DNA from 4 places in the Pyramidobacter piscolens W5455 genome. Region 1 is predicted to be linked to each of the others. Evidence: riboswitches for the same ligand, from Rfam matches in the RefSeq annotation. Region 1 holds a riboswitch; each other region holds the start of a gene.
The links. Region 1 has a riboswitch for cobalamin ahead of HMPREF7215_RS06715 (sirohydrochlorin cobaltochelatase). Riboswitches for the same ligand answer to the same signal wherever they lie in the genome.

Region 1 (3,993 bases):
GTTGAGGATGCGCTCCACTTCCTGGGGATAGACGTTGAAACCGCCGACGATGATGATGTCGGTGAGGCGGTCGAGCACGGTGATGTAGCCGTCCGCGTCGTATTTGACGACGTCGCCGGTGTCGTACCAGCCGTCGGGGGACAAACGTTCGGCGGTGGCTTGGGGCGCTTCGTAATAGCCGTGGAACACGGACTTGCCGCGCAGTTTGAGCACGCCGGGCGTTTCCGGCGGCAGAGGGTCGCCTTGCTGGTCGCAGACTTTCCACTCGTAGCCGGGCAGGACGGGGCCGATGGTGCCGAGCTTGCGCGTCTTTTCGTCGTTGTTGAAGGTGACGACGGGCGAACACTCGGTCGTGCCGTAGCCTTCGAGAATGGGATGGCCGAACAGTTCCACGCTGGCCTGGTCGAGCGACAGGTTGAGACGGTCGCCGCCGGTGATGACGGCGCGGACCGTGTCGATCTCGATGGGATTGTGCGCGGCCGAGCGCTTCAGGAACTCGAGCATGGCGGGGACGAGGAACAGCACCGTGCACCCGGCGTCCCGGATCGCCTCGAGCGTTTTCAGCGGCGGCATAAAGGCGGGCACGGCGGCGACTTTCGCGCCGGCGTACTGGGGCAGCAGCATCGAGAGCGTCAGGCCGAAGGAATGGAAGTTCGGCAACGCCCAAATGATCGTGTCGTGCGGATAAATCGGAAAATGTTTGCAGATCGAGCGCACGTTGTCGATAAAATTTTCGTGGCTCAGCGGCACTGCCTTGGGCAGACCGGTCGTTCCCGAAGTCGTGAAGAACACGGCCCAGTCGGGGGTCGTCGTTTTGCGCTCCACGCCGCGGAATTTGTCAAGCGTTCCGGCCGTCGGTTCGATCTCCACGACGGGGTAGCGCAGCACACCCGCCGCGGCCTTGGCGTCGCCGCGGGCGACCACGATCGCGAAGGGCTGAACGAGGTCGATGGTGGGCAGCAGATTGTCGGTGCCGGCGCGCATGTTCAACGGGATCAACGTGCCTTTCAGACTCCAGACGGCAAGAGCCAGCGTCAGCAGCGCCGGGCAGTTGGGCAGCAGCGTCATCAGCCGCTGCCCCTCTTTGAAACCGGCCGCTATCAGCGCTTTGCGTTCCGCGGCGACGGCGGCCAACAGCGCCTGCCCCTTCAGCCAATCCCCGTTCCACCAAAATACGTCCGCGGCGGCGCGTTTTCTCAAACTCTCCCGCAGGAGATCTTCAAGACGTTCCATTTGTTTCCTCCTCGATAAAAGCGGCGGCAAAGTCTTTGCGCCGGCCGACTCGTTTCTCTGCTTGGCGCGCCCCGGCGAGGGCGCATTTTCAGGACAGACAGATTTTTTATGTCTTCGGCACGACTCAGCACTGGTACTTCATGGGCACGAACTGGGGCATCTCGCTGAAGCCGAGTTTCTCGTAAAAGGCTTGGGTGCCCGGCGCGCCGACCAGACCGATCCAGTCGATTCCGACGGCGCGGAGTTCCTTCACGAGCCGGGAGACGATCTTCTTTCCCCAGCCCTGACCGCGGTAATCGGTCCGCACCACGATGTCTTGGATGTAAGCGTCGCTGACGCCGTCGGAAAGGGCGCGTCCCATGCCGACCAGCTCGCTGGCGTCGAACAGGGCGACAAAACGGAAGGAATTGGCCACCATCGCGGGAATGACGTCTTCGCTCCAGCCTTCTTCCCACCAGCCGGCGTCCATGTAAAGATCGACAACCGCTTCGGGACGGACTGACGTCACCACTTCAAGGCGCAGTGAATTTTCCATTTCCAAAAGAAGCACCTCCATGAAAAATTTAACGCGGCATTTTCTTCAGTCACTGGGTATATGGTAATTTTTCGCCGCCAAATTGGCAAGCGCCGATTGCAGAAATTTGCCGCCTCGTTCGCCCTCAAAAATCCGACGGCGCGTTTTTCCGGCTCGGCGCGGCGCGGAACGTGAACCGTTTCCGCCGACGTTCCGGCGGCGAGAAATCATCTTCATCCCGGCGGCAAAATCCGCCGGGAATTTTTTTGAGACGCCTGCCGCGCAAAAAACGTTTTCATCTTCGTTATGTTTCATTGAAGCGGCTGCGAGTCCGTGTTATAATGATGACAATCGAACATGAAACTCCCTTTTCAAAGAGGAAGCCGGTGAAAATCCGGCGCGGCCCCGCCGCTGTAACTCTGACAAATCCGAAGCATGTCACTGATCGCGTTATTGGGAAGACTCGGACGAGGATGAAGAGAAGCCAGAATATTCTTTGAGGGAGCTTGCAAAGGGGGAATGTTTGCGTGGGCGAACTCCTGGGCGGCTGACCAGTGACAGCCGCGGCGGAAGGACACGACGCAGGGTCGTGTCTTTTTTTGTCTCCCGAGGCCTGAGCTTCGGAAAAAATTTCATGAAAGGTCGTCTGATGAACATGTCCTTTAAGTCCATGATCCTCGCCGTCACCCTCGCGGCCGTCGCTTTCTCCGGAATCGCCTGCGCCAAGGAAGCCAAAAAGGAAGAGAAGCAGGCAATCCTGATCACCTCTTTCGGCACTTCCATGCCCAGCGCCCGCAAAGCCATCGACAATTTGGTGGCCGCCGCCAAAAAGGCGTTCCCCGGCGCCGAAGTGCGTCTGGCGTTCACTTCCAACATCATCCGCCGCAAGCTGGCCCGCGAAGGCAAGAAGAACGTCCCGCCCACGCCCGTCATGGCCCTAGCGCAGCTGAACGACGAGGGCTTCGCCAAAGTCGGCGTGATGCCGACGCACATCATCCCCGGCGCCGAATACGACGAGATCAAAAACGTGGTCGAGGCTTGGGGCGAACTGAAAGGCAAATACGGCATCAAGGATCTGCGCCTCGGCAAGACGTTCCTTTCCAGCGTCGAAGGCTGCGACGAGATGGCGGAGATCCTCGTGAAGAGATTCGAGAAACTTGCCGACAAGGATACCGCCGTCGTGCTGATGGGGCACGGCACGCCGCATCACATCGCCAACGCCATGTACAGTCAGCTTCAGGTCGCTTTGGACAAGATCGCCGACGGTCGCTTCTTCATCGGCACCGTCGAGAACACTCCGATGATCGAGGACGTCGTCGTTGCGCTGAAGAAGGCCGGTTACAAGAAGACGCTCGTCTCGCCGCTGATGATCGTCGCCGGCGACCACGCCAACAACGATATGGCCGACGCGAACGATCCCGAGTCCTGGTACAGCATCCTCAAGAAGGAAGGCTTCGCCGTCGAGACCTACATCAAGGGGCTTGGCGAGGACAAAGGCGTCACGGCCGCCTTCGTCGAACACCTGAAGGAAATGATGAAGTAAAAATGTCTCCGTCGCCTGTCGGAAACTTCGAGCGCTGGCGTTCGCGGCTTTGCGCGCGGCGTTTGCGCCTGGGAGCGGCGCTCGGCGCGCTTCTTTTTCTGACGGCGCTGTGGCGGATCACGCAGGGAGAGTGGGACATTCCACTCTCCCGCGTCTTTGAACTGCTCTCGCCGTTTCTTCCGGCGGCCGAGAGCGAGACCGCCGAGGCTCTGGTGATCCGCGCCGTCCGCCTGCCGAGATTTTTCGCGGCGGTAGGCGCCGGCGGGTTGCTCGCCGTCTCGGGCGCGGTCCTTCAGGGGCTGCTGGCCAATCCGCTGGCCGAGCCCTACACGCTGGGCATCGCTTCCGGCGCGGCCTTCGGCGGCGCGCTGGGATTTTTTTTCAGCCGCCTGGCGGTGACGCCGATGGCTTTTGCCGGCGCGCTCGGCTCGCTGGCGTTGGTCAACCTGATCGCGCGCAAAAGCGCCGGCGGCAGCGCGTATCTGGTGCTGGCGGGCATCGTCGCCAACGCCGTGCTCTCGGCGGGAGTGACGTTTCTCAAAGCCGTCGCCGACGACAAGCTGGGCGCGATCGTGCTCTGGCTGATGGGCAGTTTTTCCGGCGCTTCGCCCGCCGCCGCGCGGCTGGTCTGGCTGGGAGCGGCGGTGACGCTGATCCCGGCGTGGCTTTGCGGGCGTCAGCTCGACGCCGTTTCGCTCGGCGA
Region 2 (3,993 bases), on a different contig from region 1:
GACCAGGCGATGTGCGAGGAAACTCCCGGCAGGCTGCCGCCGTGGCGGTACACCGTGAGGTCGCGCATGAAGCCGACGCTCAGTCCGTAGCCGTAGAACTGATGATGCTTCGCCGCCACGCGCGGGCTTACCATGTCGCGGACGCTCCGTTCCGCGACGATCGCGCCCGCTTCGCCGCGGCCGCCGTTGAGATACATGCGCAGATACTTTTTCATGTCGCCCAGCGTGGATTTCATCGCGCCGCCGCCGTTGAGTACAAAGGCGCTGCGGTAAAAGTCGAGGTTGCCCTCGCTCACGCCGAGGTCGTCGCTGTACAGCAGCGACGTGTCGGCGTCGGCGGCGGGGCGCAGGAATCCGCAGGTGCTCCGGTTCATGCCGAGCGGCGCGAGGATGCGGCGCTCCACGTAGCGGGCGTACGACCCTTCGCCGCCGCGGCGGCGCACGATGTCGCTGAGGATGCCGTAGCCGTCGTTGCAGTAGCTCATGTATTCGCCGGGGCGCCCCAGCCGCGGCGCGGGATCGTCCATGGCCTGCGTCACCAGCTCGATCGCCGCCTGCGCGACGCGGTCGTCGTAAGCCGTTTCCTGCGAGCGCGGATCGACGCCCAGTTTTTTCAAAAGGTCGGGCAGCAACGCGCGCGGCATGGGGAAATAGCCGCCGCTGTGGCTCAGGAAGTGCGCCACGCTCACGGGGGCCTGCCCGGCGTTTTTGAATTCCGGGCAGTAGGCGGACGCCGGCGCCTGCAGATCGACGAGGCCTTTTTCCGCCATCTGCATCAGCGCCAGCGCGGTGAAGGACTTGGTCACCGAGGCCAGGCCGAAGATCGTGTTTTCGTCGACGGGCAGGCGTCGCGCCGCGTCGCGGGAACCGAAAAATTTCTGATAGGCCGTACCGCGCCGATCGACGACGGCGACGGCAATGCCGCGGGCGCGATGGGCCGCCATGATTTGTTCCGCATAGTCGCAGAAAGCGGATTCTTTTGTCCGAAAAGGATCTGTCATCGATGATTCTCCTTGAGAGCGTAAATTTTGAGGCGTGAAAACGGCCTTATTATAAACGAAGCGGGGCAAAACAGACGGCCAAGAGTCACGTTCAGCCCGCCTTCGGGCGGCGGCTCGCGCGCCGGATAAAAATACGCTGCGGAAAGGGGACAAAGCGACCCTTTCGCAGCGTATTTTTGTCGCCGCACGGTCAATGGCCGGCGGCGCTTTTTTCGCCGATGGAGGCGGCGATGTCGTTGGCTTCGGAGTCTTTGCCGAAGACGTAGACCATGAGGATGCGCCCGCGGCTTTCCAGCACGCGGACGTTGACCGGCTCGCCGTTCTGGACGAAATCCAGGCGCAGCGAGCCTTTTTTGTCGCGGCGGATGTCGTTCTTTTTCACGCCCACCGCGTCGGCCAGATTTTCGGCCACGCTCTTGACGGTGCCGCTCTGGGTGGTGGCGGCCTGATCGACGATGACGGCCGCGCTTTCGTTCTGATTATAGATCAGGACCTGTTCGCCCTGTCTGAAGGACCAGCCGTCGGGGATCTCGACCGACAGGCCGTAGAAATTGACGCTCATTGCCGGCAGAGGACGCGCGGCCGACAAAAAGAACAGCATCGTCAGCAGGGCGACGCTCGACGCCGATATTTTTTTCATGAACACGAACCTCCTTTGCCGCCGGAGGACTTACGGACGCCTCCGGAAGTTACGCCCTGATTCTAGCAGACGGGAAATGCCCGCACATGAGAGAAAACAACAATCCTTTGGGCGGACGGGGGCCGCTGCTTCTCGTCTTTTCTTTCGCATTTTCCGACAACGCGAAACACAACACTGAAACTTGAACCGTCTTTTTCTCTCTGAACGTTTCTTTTTACTCTTTTGAGGTGGATTCGAGGAAATTTTTATTGTAAAATAAGAAGTCATGATATGCAGTTTCAGCCCGGGGAATTTGGTGAAAGACCAAAGCGGCCCCGCCACTGTGAGCGTTTTGCGCGCGAGTCAGGATACCGGCCTGAAACGGGGGAACAGAGAGCGAATCTTGCGCGGGCGGGATTTCGCCGCGCAAGCGCGTTTTCTTCGCTGATTTTTTTCCGCCGGCGGGGGAACGGGCAAATTTTCAGCGTCAGGGAGGATTTGATTCACCATGGAAAAAGACCAGCAGAAGTCTGCGCCGATCACTCCTGTCACCTTTGACGAGTTCAAAGTCCCCACGTACGAGGAGTGGAAGCAGGCCGCCGAAGCGGCTCTGAAGGGGGCGCCCTTCGACAAAAAAATGTTCACGCCGACCTGCGAAGGCATCACACTTCAGCCTATCTACACGGCCGAGGACGTCAAGGATCTGAAAGACTGCCAAACTTTTCCCGGCGAACAGGATTATCTGCGGGGCGTCAGGAGCGCCCCTGCGCACGGCAAACTCTGGGAGATCGCCCAGGGCGTCGACGCGCGCGGCCCGCGCCGGGCCGGCGAACTGGCCGCCGAGGAACTGAAAAGGGGCGCCACGGCCATCCACCCGGTGCTCGATTACTCCAGCACGCACGGCATGGACGTCCCCGCCTGCGAGCGCCGCGGCGTCAGCATCTGCTCGCTCGAGCATCTGGAAAAGTTTTTCGCCGACGCCGATCCGAGCGCGCACGAGCTGCACGTCGCCGCCGGCGCGTCCGCCCTGCCGATGCTGGGCATGATCGCCGCCTGGTGTAAAAATCACGGCGTCGCGCCTTCCAGCCTGAAAGGCTGCGTCGGCGCCGACCCCATCGGCGCGCTGGCCCGCGACGGCTCCCTGAGCCGGTCGCTCGGCAGCCTGTACGATGAAATGGCGCAGACGCTGCTTTGGGCCGAAAACAACCAATGCGCGCTGCGCACGGTCCTGATCCGCGGCAGCGTCTACGCCGACGCCGGAGCGTCCGCCGTTCAGGAGACGGCCTGCGCGCTCGCCGACGCCGTCGCCGTGATCCGCGCCATGTCGGAACGCGGAATCGCCCCCGAGGTGACCGCCCGCCATCTTCGCTTCGAGGTCGGCCTCGGCGCCAACTTCTTCATGGAGATCGCCCGCCTGCGCGCCCTGCGCGTGCTCTGGGCGCACGTCGCGCGCGCCTTCGGCTGCGAGGGTGAGAGCGCGAAGGTCAACGTCATCGCCAAGACCTCGCCGTTCACCGTGACGGTCTACGATCCCTACGTCAACATCCTGCGCACGTCCACGCAGGCCTTCTCGGCCGCCGTGGCCGGCGTCGATTCCATGAACGTCAACTGCTTCGACTGGGCCGTCCGCCCCGCCACCGAACAGGCGCGCCGCATCGCCCGCAACCAGCAGATCATGATGCAGACCGAGTTCAACCTCGACGCCGCCGTCGATCCCGCCGGCGGTTCCTGGTACGTGGAGACTCTGACCCGCCAGGTCGAAGACCGCGCCTGGGAGCTGTTCCAGAAGGTCGAGGCCGAAGGCGGAATCGTCAAGGCCCTTCAGTCCGGCCTGATCCAGAACGAGATCGGCGCCGTGCTCGCCGATCGCTTCAAGAAGCTCGCCACCCGCGCCGAACGGGCCGTCGGCAACAACATGTACGCCAACATGGCGGAGACGCCGCTCGACGTGCCCGCAAGCGACCTGGCCGAGTTCAAGGCCGACCGCGAGGCCAAGGTGGCCGAGATCAAAAAGCGCCGCTGCCCCGACTGCCTCGCCAAGGCGCTGAAAGACGTGGCCGAGAGTTCCAAGTGCGGCAAGGGCGGCCAGGTCGTCCACGCCGCCGAAGCGTTCGCGGCCGACGCGCTGCTGTCCGATCTGTGGAAAACTCTCGACGCCGCCGGGCCCTGCGATCTGAAAGTCGCGCCGCTTGAGCCGCACCGCTGGACCGAACAATACGAAGCGCTGAGGAAACGTACCGAGGACTACGCCGCCACAACCGGCGGCAACGTCAAAGTTTTCCTCGCCAACATGGGCCCCATCCCCCAGCACAAGCCCCGCGCCGATTTCAGCACGGGCTTCTTCGAAGTGGGCCACTTCGAAGTGCTGAAGAA
Region 3 (3,993 bases), on a different contig from region 1:
ACGTGCGAAAAGACGGCGCCATCACGCCGGTCTACATGTACTCTATCGACATCACCGAAAACGTCACCAACAAGGTGGTCGCGGCCCGCGAGCGCATCGCCGTCGTGCCGATGAACACCAACGTCCAGGACTTCGTCGTCAACTGCGAACGCGCGCTGATCGGCGCCGTCGCCCGGGAGCAGGTGGAGGCGATGGAAGTCCCCGCCGAGGAATTCGTCGTCGTCAAAAACGCGCAGCGCGAGGAGGCGGGCAAATGAATTTCGAAATGCCGAAATATCGCCACCCCGATTTCGAGCAGGAGTTCCTCAAGAACGCGCCCAACTGCCGTCTCGAAACCGTCGAGCGCGACGGGATCAGCCCCCGTCATTACCACGCCCTGTCGGTCTACCCCGAGTACTTCAAGATCAACGGCACGTGGGTGCTGGCGACGCAGAGCCGCATGGACACCGTCTGCGTGGCCCGCGACACGCCCGGCCGGGAGCGCGTCGAGATCGTCGAGTTCCGCAACTTGAAAAAAGGCGACAAAGTCGTGATCGGTCGTACCGAAGACGCCAGCGAGGGCATCTACGTGTGGACGCAGGGCTTCCTCGCCGAAACCGCGACCTCCGACACCTTCGCTTTCCGCGAAGGCCGTTCGCGCGAGACCGCCTACTCGCTCGACTACGACACGCTCTACGAAGTGCTGCGGCACGAGCGCGAACACCGCGGCTACGTGACGCTCGTCGTCGGCACGGCGCTGGCCCTCGACCAGAATTCGCGCCTGGCGCTCGAGCGCCTGATCCGCAACGGCTACGTGCAGGCGATCTTCTGCGGTTCCGAAACCGCCGCTTTCGATCTCGAGCGCGGCGTCTTTGACACGTCGTGGGGACAGAAAATCTTCGAACACGAGCAGAACAGCACCTACAACCTCTACGACACCATCAACCTCGCCAACTCCTACGGTTCGTTGGAAGCGCTCGTCGCCTCCGGCAAGGTCAAAGACGGCTTCGTCAAGGCCTGCGTCGAGTGCGGCACAGCTCTGGTCATGGCCGGCACCATCCGCGACCGCCTGGCCCTGCCCGGCGCCTGCAACAACGTCTACGCCGCTCAGAACGCCATGCGCGTCCACGCCCGCAAGACCTCGACCATGATCATGATGTCGGCGATCCTTTACACTATCGCCACCGGCAACATGACCCCCTCGTACAACGAGTTCGACGGCGTCGTCCGTCCCGTCTACATGTATACCGTCGACGTGCAGGAATTCGCCGTCAACAAGCTGTCCGACCGCGGCACCGTCACGGCTGTCAGCATGGTCACCAACACGCAGGATTTCGTGCGCAACCTCGACCGCGCGCTGAACAGGCCTCAGGATTGATTCGCGGCGATAAAAACTGCCCCGCCTTTCTCGCTTGCCGAAAAAGGCGGGGCAGTTTTTTATCGCCGCGGCGAATGATGAAAGAAATGGCTTTTGTATTTGGTATGGCTCCGTCTAAAAACGGGCGAGACGCTCCGCTTTCGGGACGATGACGATCCAGGCACCGTCGTGGCACTGGCGCAGCAGCTCGATCATGTCCCGGCGTTCGAGCGAGAGGCAGCCGGCGGTGGTCCAGTGGCGGCGGGATTTGACGTGGACGAAGATGGCCGACCCTCGTCCCGGCACGGCGGGGTCGGCGTTGTAGCCGACGGCCATGGCGTAATCGTACTGATAGTAGTCGGCCAGGTGTTCGCCGTGGATTTTTTTCGCGCTCTCCACCCAGGTGTTGTAGATTTTCGGCTGGTTCACGTCGTCGGCCCAGTAGGAGTTGGGAGTCACCGGGCGCCATTTCATGGCTGTGCCGGGGTTGGGCTTGTTGCCGAAGGCGTGCAGGATCGGGAAGGCGCCGACGGGCGTCTTCTTGTCGCCTTCGCGCTTGTTTTCCGTCAGTCCCAGCTTGCCGTAGCCGCACGGCGCTTCCAGCGTCTTTTCCCAGGCGCCGGCGTCGCTTTTCTTCCACAGAGAGAGCGCACGGTCGACGACGAGGATGATCTCGCCGGTCTTCTGCGCCGTCCGCGACGCGGCGAGCAGCTCGCGCAGATCGGCGGCCATGGCGGGCGCAGCCAACGCCGCGGCGGCGAAAAGCGCCGGGAAAATCTTTGCAAGAGTACGCTTCATAACGAGCAACCTCCTCTTTGGAATGATTCCATTGGGTGAGCCAAGCATAGCACAAAAGCGCCGCGCTGTCTGCGCGGGCTCCGCTTCAGTTCCGTCCTGTCTCAAGATTTGACAAGGGCGCCCGAAGGCGCTTAAAATATGTGAAAATGGAACGTCGCCGGGCGTCGGAAGCAGGTGAAAGTCCTGCGCGGCCCCGCCACTGTAACCCCTGACGAAGCGGTATTACGCTCACTGAAGGTCTTGTGCCCTTTGGGAAGAGTCCGCGCAGGAAGAAGGGGAGTCAGGATACGCGCCGGGCGACGCGAAGGAAGGCTTTTGCGCGGGCGAAATCTTTTCAGGGCAGCAGACATCACTGTCTCTAAAGGCACGGCCGCGGACCGTGTCTTTTTTTATGCCCGCGTTTTCTATAGAGGCGAGCCGGCGGGGGCCGGGTCACGTTTTTTGCGCAGGAGGTTCACAGCATGAAAAAGGTTCTTCGCAGTTTTCTTGTGGCAGCCGCTTCACTGGCCATGGCCGCGGCATCCTTCGCGGCGGAAACCGTTTATCCCGTAACCGTCGACAACGGCAATCGCCGGATCGTCTTCGAGAAGGCGCCCGAGCGCGTCGTCACCAACGGCGACAGCAACATCATCGAACTGATGTTCGCGCTGGGGCTCGAAGGCCGCATGGCCGGCTACGCGGGTTTCCCCGAGTACGGCGGGCAGGTCTCGCCGGAATACCGGGAGAAGCTCAAGGCGATCCCCATCGCCGCGCCCGGCTACATCACGCTGGAGGCTCTGCTCGGCGCCAATCCCGACTTCTTCCTGTCGGGCTACAATTACGGGCTCGACATCCCCGGCAGCACGGCCGGCGGCGCGATCACGCCCGAAGAGCTGGAAAAGCACGGCGTCAAGAGCTACGCCATCACCGAGTCGCTGATCCACGTGATGAAAAAAAACGTCGTCAGCCTCGAAGACACTTACGCCGATCTCGCCAATCTGGGCGTGATTTTCGACGTCCAAGACAAGGCGCAGCAAGTCATCGACGGCATGAAATCGCGCGCCGCAGCAGTGGAGGCCAAACTGGCGCAGATCGATACGGCCAAGCCTCTGAACGTGTTCATCCACCCCACATGGGGCGCTCCCGATCAGCCGCCCCGCTCCAACGGCGCGCAGGCCATGCCCAGCGCCCTGGTGGCGATGGTGGAAGCGCGCAACATCTTTGCCGACGTCGACAGCAGCTGGATCAAGGTGACATGGGAAGAGGTCGTCGCGCGCAATCCCGACGTGATCCTGCTGCTCGAAGCCGGCACGACGAACGGCGAGGAGCGCAAGAAGCTGCTGCTCGAAAATCCCGCGCTGCAGGGCGTGAACGCCGTGAAGGACGGGCGCGTTTACATTATCCGCATCGAAGACGCCTACCCCGGCCCCCGCGCTATCCGCGGACTGGAACTGATCGCCAAAGCTTTCTATCCCGAACTGTTCAAGTAAACGAAAGCGTTTTTTCGGAAGACGTGCCGCCGCGTCTGGGGGACATCCCACGATGCAGAAAGACGGGCGGCGTTCGTCATGCGTCAAAAAATGTAGGCCCTGTTCGCGCGGAGCGAGCCGCGGAACGGGGCTTTTTTCCAAGAGGGCCGCGGCCTTTCGGGATCGCGTTGTTTATACTAATTCTTGATAGAAAGTGTTGACATAGTTTTCTGGGCGCAGCGAGGGAGTTCAGTCGCTCAGAACTATCTCGACTGCTATGCAGTCTGCGCAGTTCGCTTTGTGAATCTCCCTCGCAGCGCCCTTGTGTTCGTCTTTTTGATTAAGAAATAGTATTAATCGTCTTAACTGAATCGGAGGTCTTACGATGAGAAAATCGCTTTGCGCCGTTCT
Region 4 (3,993 bases), on a different contig from region 1:
ACGCCGGCCGAGACCGCTCAGGACGCTGTGGACAACGACGTCCACATCGTCGGCATGAGCTCGCTGGCCGCCGGGCACAAGACGCTGCTGCCCCAGCTCGTCGAAGAGCTGAAAAAACGCGGCCGCGGCGACATCATGGTCGTCGCCGGCGGCGTCATCCCCGCGCAGGATTATCAGTTCCTGTACGACCACGGCGCCGCCTGCATCTTCGGCCCCGGCACGGTCATTCCCGCCGCCGCCCGCGAGATGCTGCAGGTGCTGAACAAGCGCCTTGCCGCCCAGGAAGGAGCCGCGAAATAAAAGTCTCCTCCCCCCGAAAAGGAGAAAAAACGATGAACACCGAAAACACCACCTACCAGCCCGAGTGGCAGCCGCAGAACGCCGGCGGCGAATTCGCCTGCTTCGTGACAAAGGGCGTGGACGGCACCGGCGCGCCTACCGCCGCCAACGTCCAGCCCGTGCGGCGCAACCTCTCCGTCGACGAATACGCGCGAGGCATCCTGAATGGCGAACGCGCGATCCTGTCGCGGGCCATCACGCTGATCGAGAGCAACGCTCCCAAGCATTTCGCCACGGCGCAGGAACTGATCCAAAAGCTGCTGCCCCACACGGGCGGTTCCATGCGCGTCGGCGTTACCGGCGTGCCCGGCGCCGGCAAAAGCACCTTCATCGAAGCGCTCGGCTCGTGGCTGTGCGACCGCGGGCACCGCGTCGCTGTGCTCGCCGTCGATCCCAGCAGCACCGTCACCAAGGGCAGCGTCCTCGGCGACAAGACGCGCATGGAAAAGCTGTCGCGCCACCCCAACGCTTTCGTGCGTCCGTCCCCGTCGGGCGGCACGCTCGGCGGCGTCACGCGCAAAAGCCGCGAGACGCTGCTGCTCGTCGAGGCGGCGGGCTACGACGTGGTCCTCGTCGAGACCGTCGGCGTCGGCCAGAGCGAAACGACCGTGCGCAACATGGTGGATTACTTCCTCATGGTGGCGCTGACCGGCGCGGGCGACGACCTGCAGGGCATCAAAAAGGGCATTATGGAGATCGCCGACTCGATTCTCGTCAACAAGGCCGACGGCGACAACAAAGTCAAAGCGTTGTCGGCGCGCGCCGACTTCGACATGATGCTCCACTACCTGCGTCCCGCCACGGAGGGCTGGGGCAGCCACGCCTACACCTGCTCGTCGCTGACGGGCGAGGGCATTCCCGAGATGTGGGGCGTGATCGAGGAGTTTTTCAAGACCGTGCGCGGCAACGGCGTCTTCGAAAAACGGCGCAAAGAACAGGTGCTCAAATGGGTCAACGACATGGCGCAGGAGCATCTGGAAAACCTCATCGGCGCCAACCGGGCCATCGCCGCCGCCAAGGCGCGCATCGAGGAGGAGGTCACCGCGGGCAAATTGCCGCCCACGCAGGCCGCCCAAGAGATCATCGACGTGATGGAGCGCGAGCTGTTCCACGCCGGGCGGTAGATGTTTTTCCGCCGCGCCAGCGATCGCCGGGCGCGAGCCGATCCGAAAAAAGCGGAGAAGACGTTCCACGTGGAACGTTTTCTCCTCTTTTATTTTTTTCTGCTATAATCTGTCTCAGAAACCCAATCGAATAATCAGCACGGTTCGAGACGCTGCGTCTCGATCAAAAAGGAACCGGGTGAGAATCCCGAGCGGTCCCGCCGCTGTAAAAGCCTCAGCTTCTCCACGCGCCACTGTGAGCCTCGCGCTCATGGGAAGGCGGAGAAGGCTCCATGGGCTTGAGCCAGAAGACTTGCCGCGCTGAGCACGAAAAAGTTCTCGCGAGCGACGGAACGTGTGTGCTGCTTCAGACCTTCTTTTTTGACCGAGGCCCCGGCGGCGTACGTTCTTTCGGCATTGAGTGCCGGAAGAATTTTTTTCGCGTGGACCGCCGCCGCGCCGAAAGGAAGGAAGAAACGTGTACAACCGCATCAGCAATCACGAGGCCGAGGCCAAGACCATGTCGGCGGCGCAGGCCGCCGAACTGATCAAGGACGGCATGACCGTCGGCACGAGCGGCTTCACCATGGCCGGGTACCCCAAGGCCGTGCCCATGGCGCTGGCCCGCCGCGCCGAACGCGGCGAGAAGATCCGCATCAAGCTGATCACCGGCGCGTCCGTCGGCGACGAACTCGACGGGCGGCTGGCGCGCGCCGGCGTGATCGAACGGCGTTATCCCTATCAGACCAACCAGAGCGTGCGCGAGCTGGCCAACGACGACCGCCTCGCCTATGTGGACATGCACCTCAGCCAGGTGCCCTTCTGGATCAAAAACGGCTACTTCGGCAAAATCGACATAGCCATCATCGAAGCGATCGGCATCGACGACGAGGGCAACATTATCCCCTCCACGTCGGTGGGCTGTTCCAACGTGCTGGCGGAGTACGCCGAAAAGGTGATCGTCGAGGTCAACACGGCGCAGCCCGTCAAGCTGGAAGGTATGCACGACGTGTACAGCCCGCGGCGCATGAAGGAGACCGAACCGATCCCGATCGTGCGCCCCAACAACCGCGTCGGCATGCCCTACATCCGCTGCCGTCCCGACAAGATCGCCGCCGTGGTCGTCACCGACATTCCCGATTCGACGCGCCATCTGGCGCAGACCGACGCAAGGTCCCAGATCATGGCCGACTATCTGGTCGCGTTCCTCGAGAACGAAGTGGCCTGCGGGCGGCTGCCGCGCAAGCTGCCGCCGATCCAGTCGGGCGTCGGCAACATGGCCAACGCCGTGCTGGGCGGCCTGCAGAAATCGAAGTTCCGCAACCTCTCCATCTATTCGGAAGTGCTGCAGGACTCCGTGCTCGACCTGATCGAGACGGAGCGCGTCTCGTTCGCCTCGGGGACGGCGCTGACCATCTCGCCCGAGCGCATCGACGCCTTTTACAAGAGTCTGGAGATGTACAAGTACAAGATCATCCTGCGCCCCGTGGAGATCAGCAACTCGCCGGAAGTGATCCGCCGCCTCGGCGTCATCGCCGTGAATACGGCGCTGGAAGTGGACCTCGAGGGCAACGTCAACTCCACGCACATCGGCGGCTGCCAGATCGTCAACGGCCTCGGCGGCTCGGGAGACTTCGCGCGCAACGCCGCGCTCTCGGTGTTCACCACGCCGTCGACGGCGAAGAACGGAACGATCTCCTGCATCGTCCCGCATGTGGCGCACGTCGACCACACGGAACACGACCCTCACGTGATCATCACCGAACAGGGCTGCGCCGATCTGCGCGGGCTCACGGCCTACGAGCGCGCCCGCGCGCTGATCGAGAACTGCGCGCACCCCAAGTTCCGCCCGGCGCTGCAGGCGTTCGTCGAGCGCAGCGCCGCGCGCCCCGGCTTCCGTCACGGCTTCGCGCCGGAGGATCCGCAACGCTGGATGCGGGATTATCGCCCCGAAGAAAACGAATCAGAGAAAGGGAATGACTGAAATCATGTTTTTGAAATCGCTTCTCGAGATCACGATGCTGATCTGCTTCGGCGCCGCCTGGCCCATCTCCATCTACAAATCGTGGACCTCGCGCAGCAGCAGGGGCAAGAGTCTGCTTTTCCTCGTCGTCATCATCGTCGGTTATCTGGCGGGCATCGGCAAATGCCTGCTGGACGGCGCCACGCACTGGAGCGTGGTCGCGCTTTACGTCGTGAACGTGACGATGGTCTCGATCGACATGCTGCTCTATTTCCGCAACGAAGCGCTGGAAAGAAAGGCCGCGGAAGCCCGCTAGGCCGCCGCGGCGAGCGCCGGGATCCCCGGCGGAAGCGTTCCGCGGGCATCGCCCCGCCGCTCCATGACTATATTTAGCGTACAAAAATTAAATCTATTCGTATATTTAGCGTTTATCTCTTTACGAGACGCTTTTTATGGTGTATGATGACGGCAAATTTCATTCCGAGACGGAATCCATCCGTTCGGCTTGGAAGAGCACGCCCGCCGAGGGCGCGGCATTCCGGCCGCAAATGAAGAAAGAGAGGCCTTTCAAGTGATCGAGACGATTAA

Region 2: linked by a shared signal. The riboswitch ahead of HMPREF7215_RS00775 (methylmalonyl-CoA mutase family protein) and the one ahead of HMPREF7215_RS06715 (sirohydrochlorin cobaltochelatase) in region 1 are both predicted to bind cobalamin.
Region 3: linked by a shared signal. The riboswitch ahead of HMPREF7215_RS01625 (ABC transporter substrate-binding protein) and the one ahead of HMPREF7215_RS06715 (sirohydrochlorin cobaltochelatase) in region 1 are both predicted to bind cobalamin.
Region 4: linked by a shared signal. The riboswitch ahead of HMPREF7215_RS00790 (succinate CoA transferase) and the one ahead of HMPREF7215_RS06715 (sirohydrochlorin cobaltochelatase) in region 1 are both predicted to bind cobalamin.

The regions. Positions count from the first base shown of each region.
Region 1 covers NZ_ADFP01000074.1:16,532-20,524, forward strand. Annotated here, with positions in the region: gene HMPREF7215_RS06700 (AMP-binding protein) at 1-1,233, opposite strand, end outside; gene HMPREF7215_RS06705 (GNAT family N-acetyltransferase) at 1,358-1,768, opposite strand; cobalamin riboswitch at 2,083-2,262, shown strand; gene HMPREF7215_RS06715 (sirohydrochlorin cobaltochelatase) at 2,382-3,290, shown strand; gene HMPREF7215_RS06720 (FecCD family ABC transporter permease) at 3,293-3,993, shown strand, end outside.
Region 2 covers NZ_ADFP01000011.1:18,704-22,696, forward strand. Annotated here, with positions in the region: gene HMPREF7215_RS00765 (serine hydrolase domain-containing protein) at 1-1,001, opposite strand, end outside; gene HMPREF7215_RS00770 (hypothetical protein) at 1,192-1,641, opposite strand; cobalamin riboswitch at 1,854-2,014, shown strand; gene HMPREF7215_RS00775 (methylmalonyl-CoA mutase family protein) at 2,129-3,993, shown strand, end outside.
Region 3 covers NZ_ADFP01000023.1:10,005-13,997, forward strand. Annotated here, with positions in the region: gene HMPREF7215_RS01610 (ornithine cyclodeaminase family domain) at 1-257, shown strand, start outside; gene HMPREF7215_RS01615 (putative NPN-dependent ornithine cyclodeaminase) at 254-1,357, shown strand; gene HMPREF7215_RS01620 (L,D-transpeptidase family protein) at 1,472-2,134, opposite strand; cobalamin riboswitch at 2,277-2,445, shown strand; gene HMPREF7215_RS01625 (ABC transporter substrate-binding protein) at 2,596-3,603, shown strand; gene HMPREF7215_RS01630 (ABC transporter substrate-binding protein) at 3,968-3,993, shown strand, end outside.
Region 4 covers NZ_ADFP01000011.1:24,882-28,874, forward strand. Annotated here, with positions in the region: gene scpA (methylmalonyl-CoA mutase) at 1-300, shown strand, start outside; gene meaB (methylmalonyl Co-A mutase-associated GTPase MeaB) at 333-1,463, shown strand; cobalamin riboswitch at 1,587-1,777, shown strand; gene HMPREF7215_RS00790 (succinate CoA transferase) at 1,921-3,426, shown strand; gene HMPREF7215_RS00795 (hypothetical protein) at 3,419-3,721, shown strand; gene HMPREF7215_RS00800 (anaerobic ribonucleoside triphosphate reductase) at 3,977-3,993, shown strand, end outside.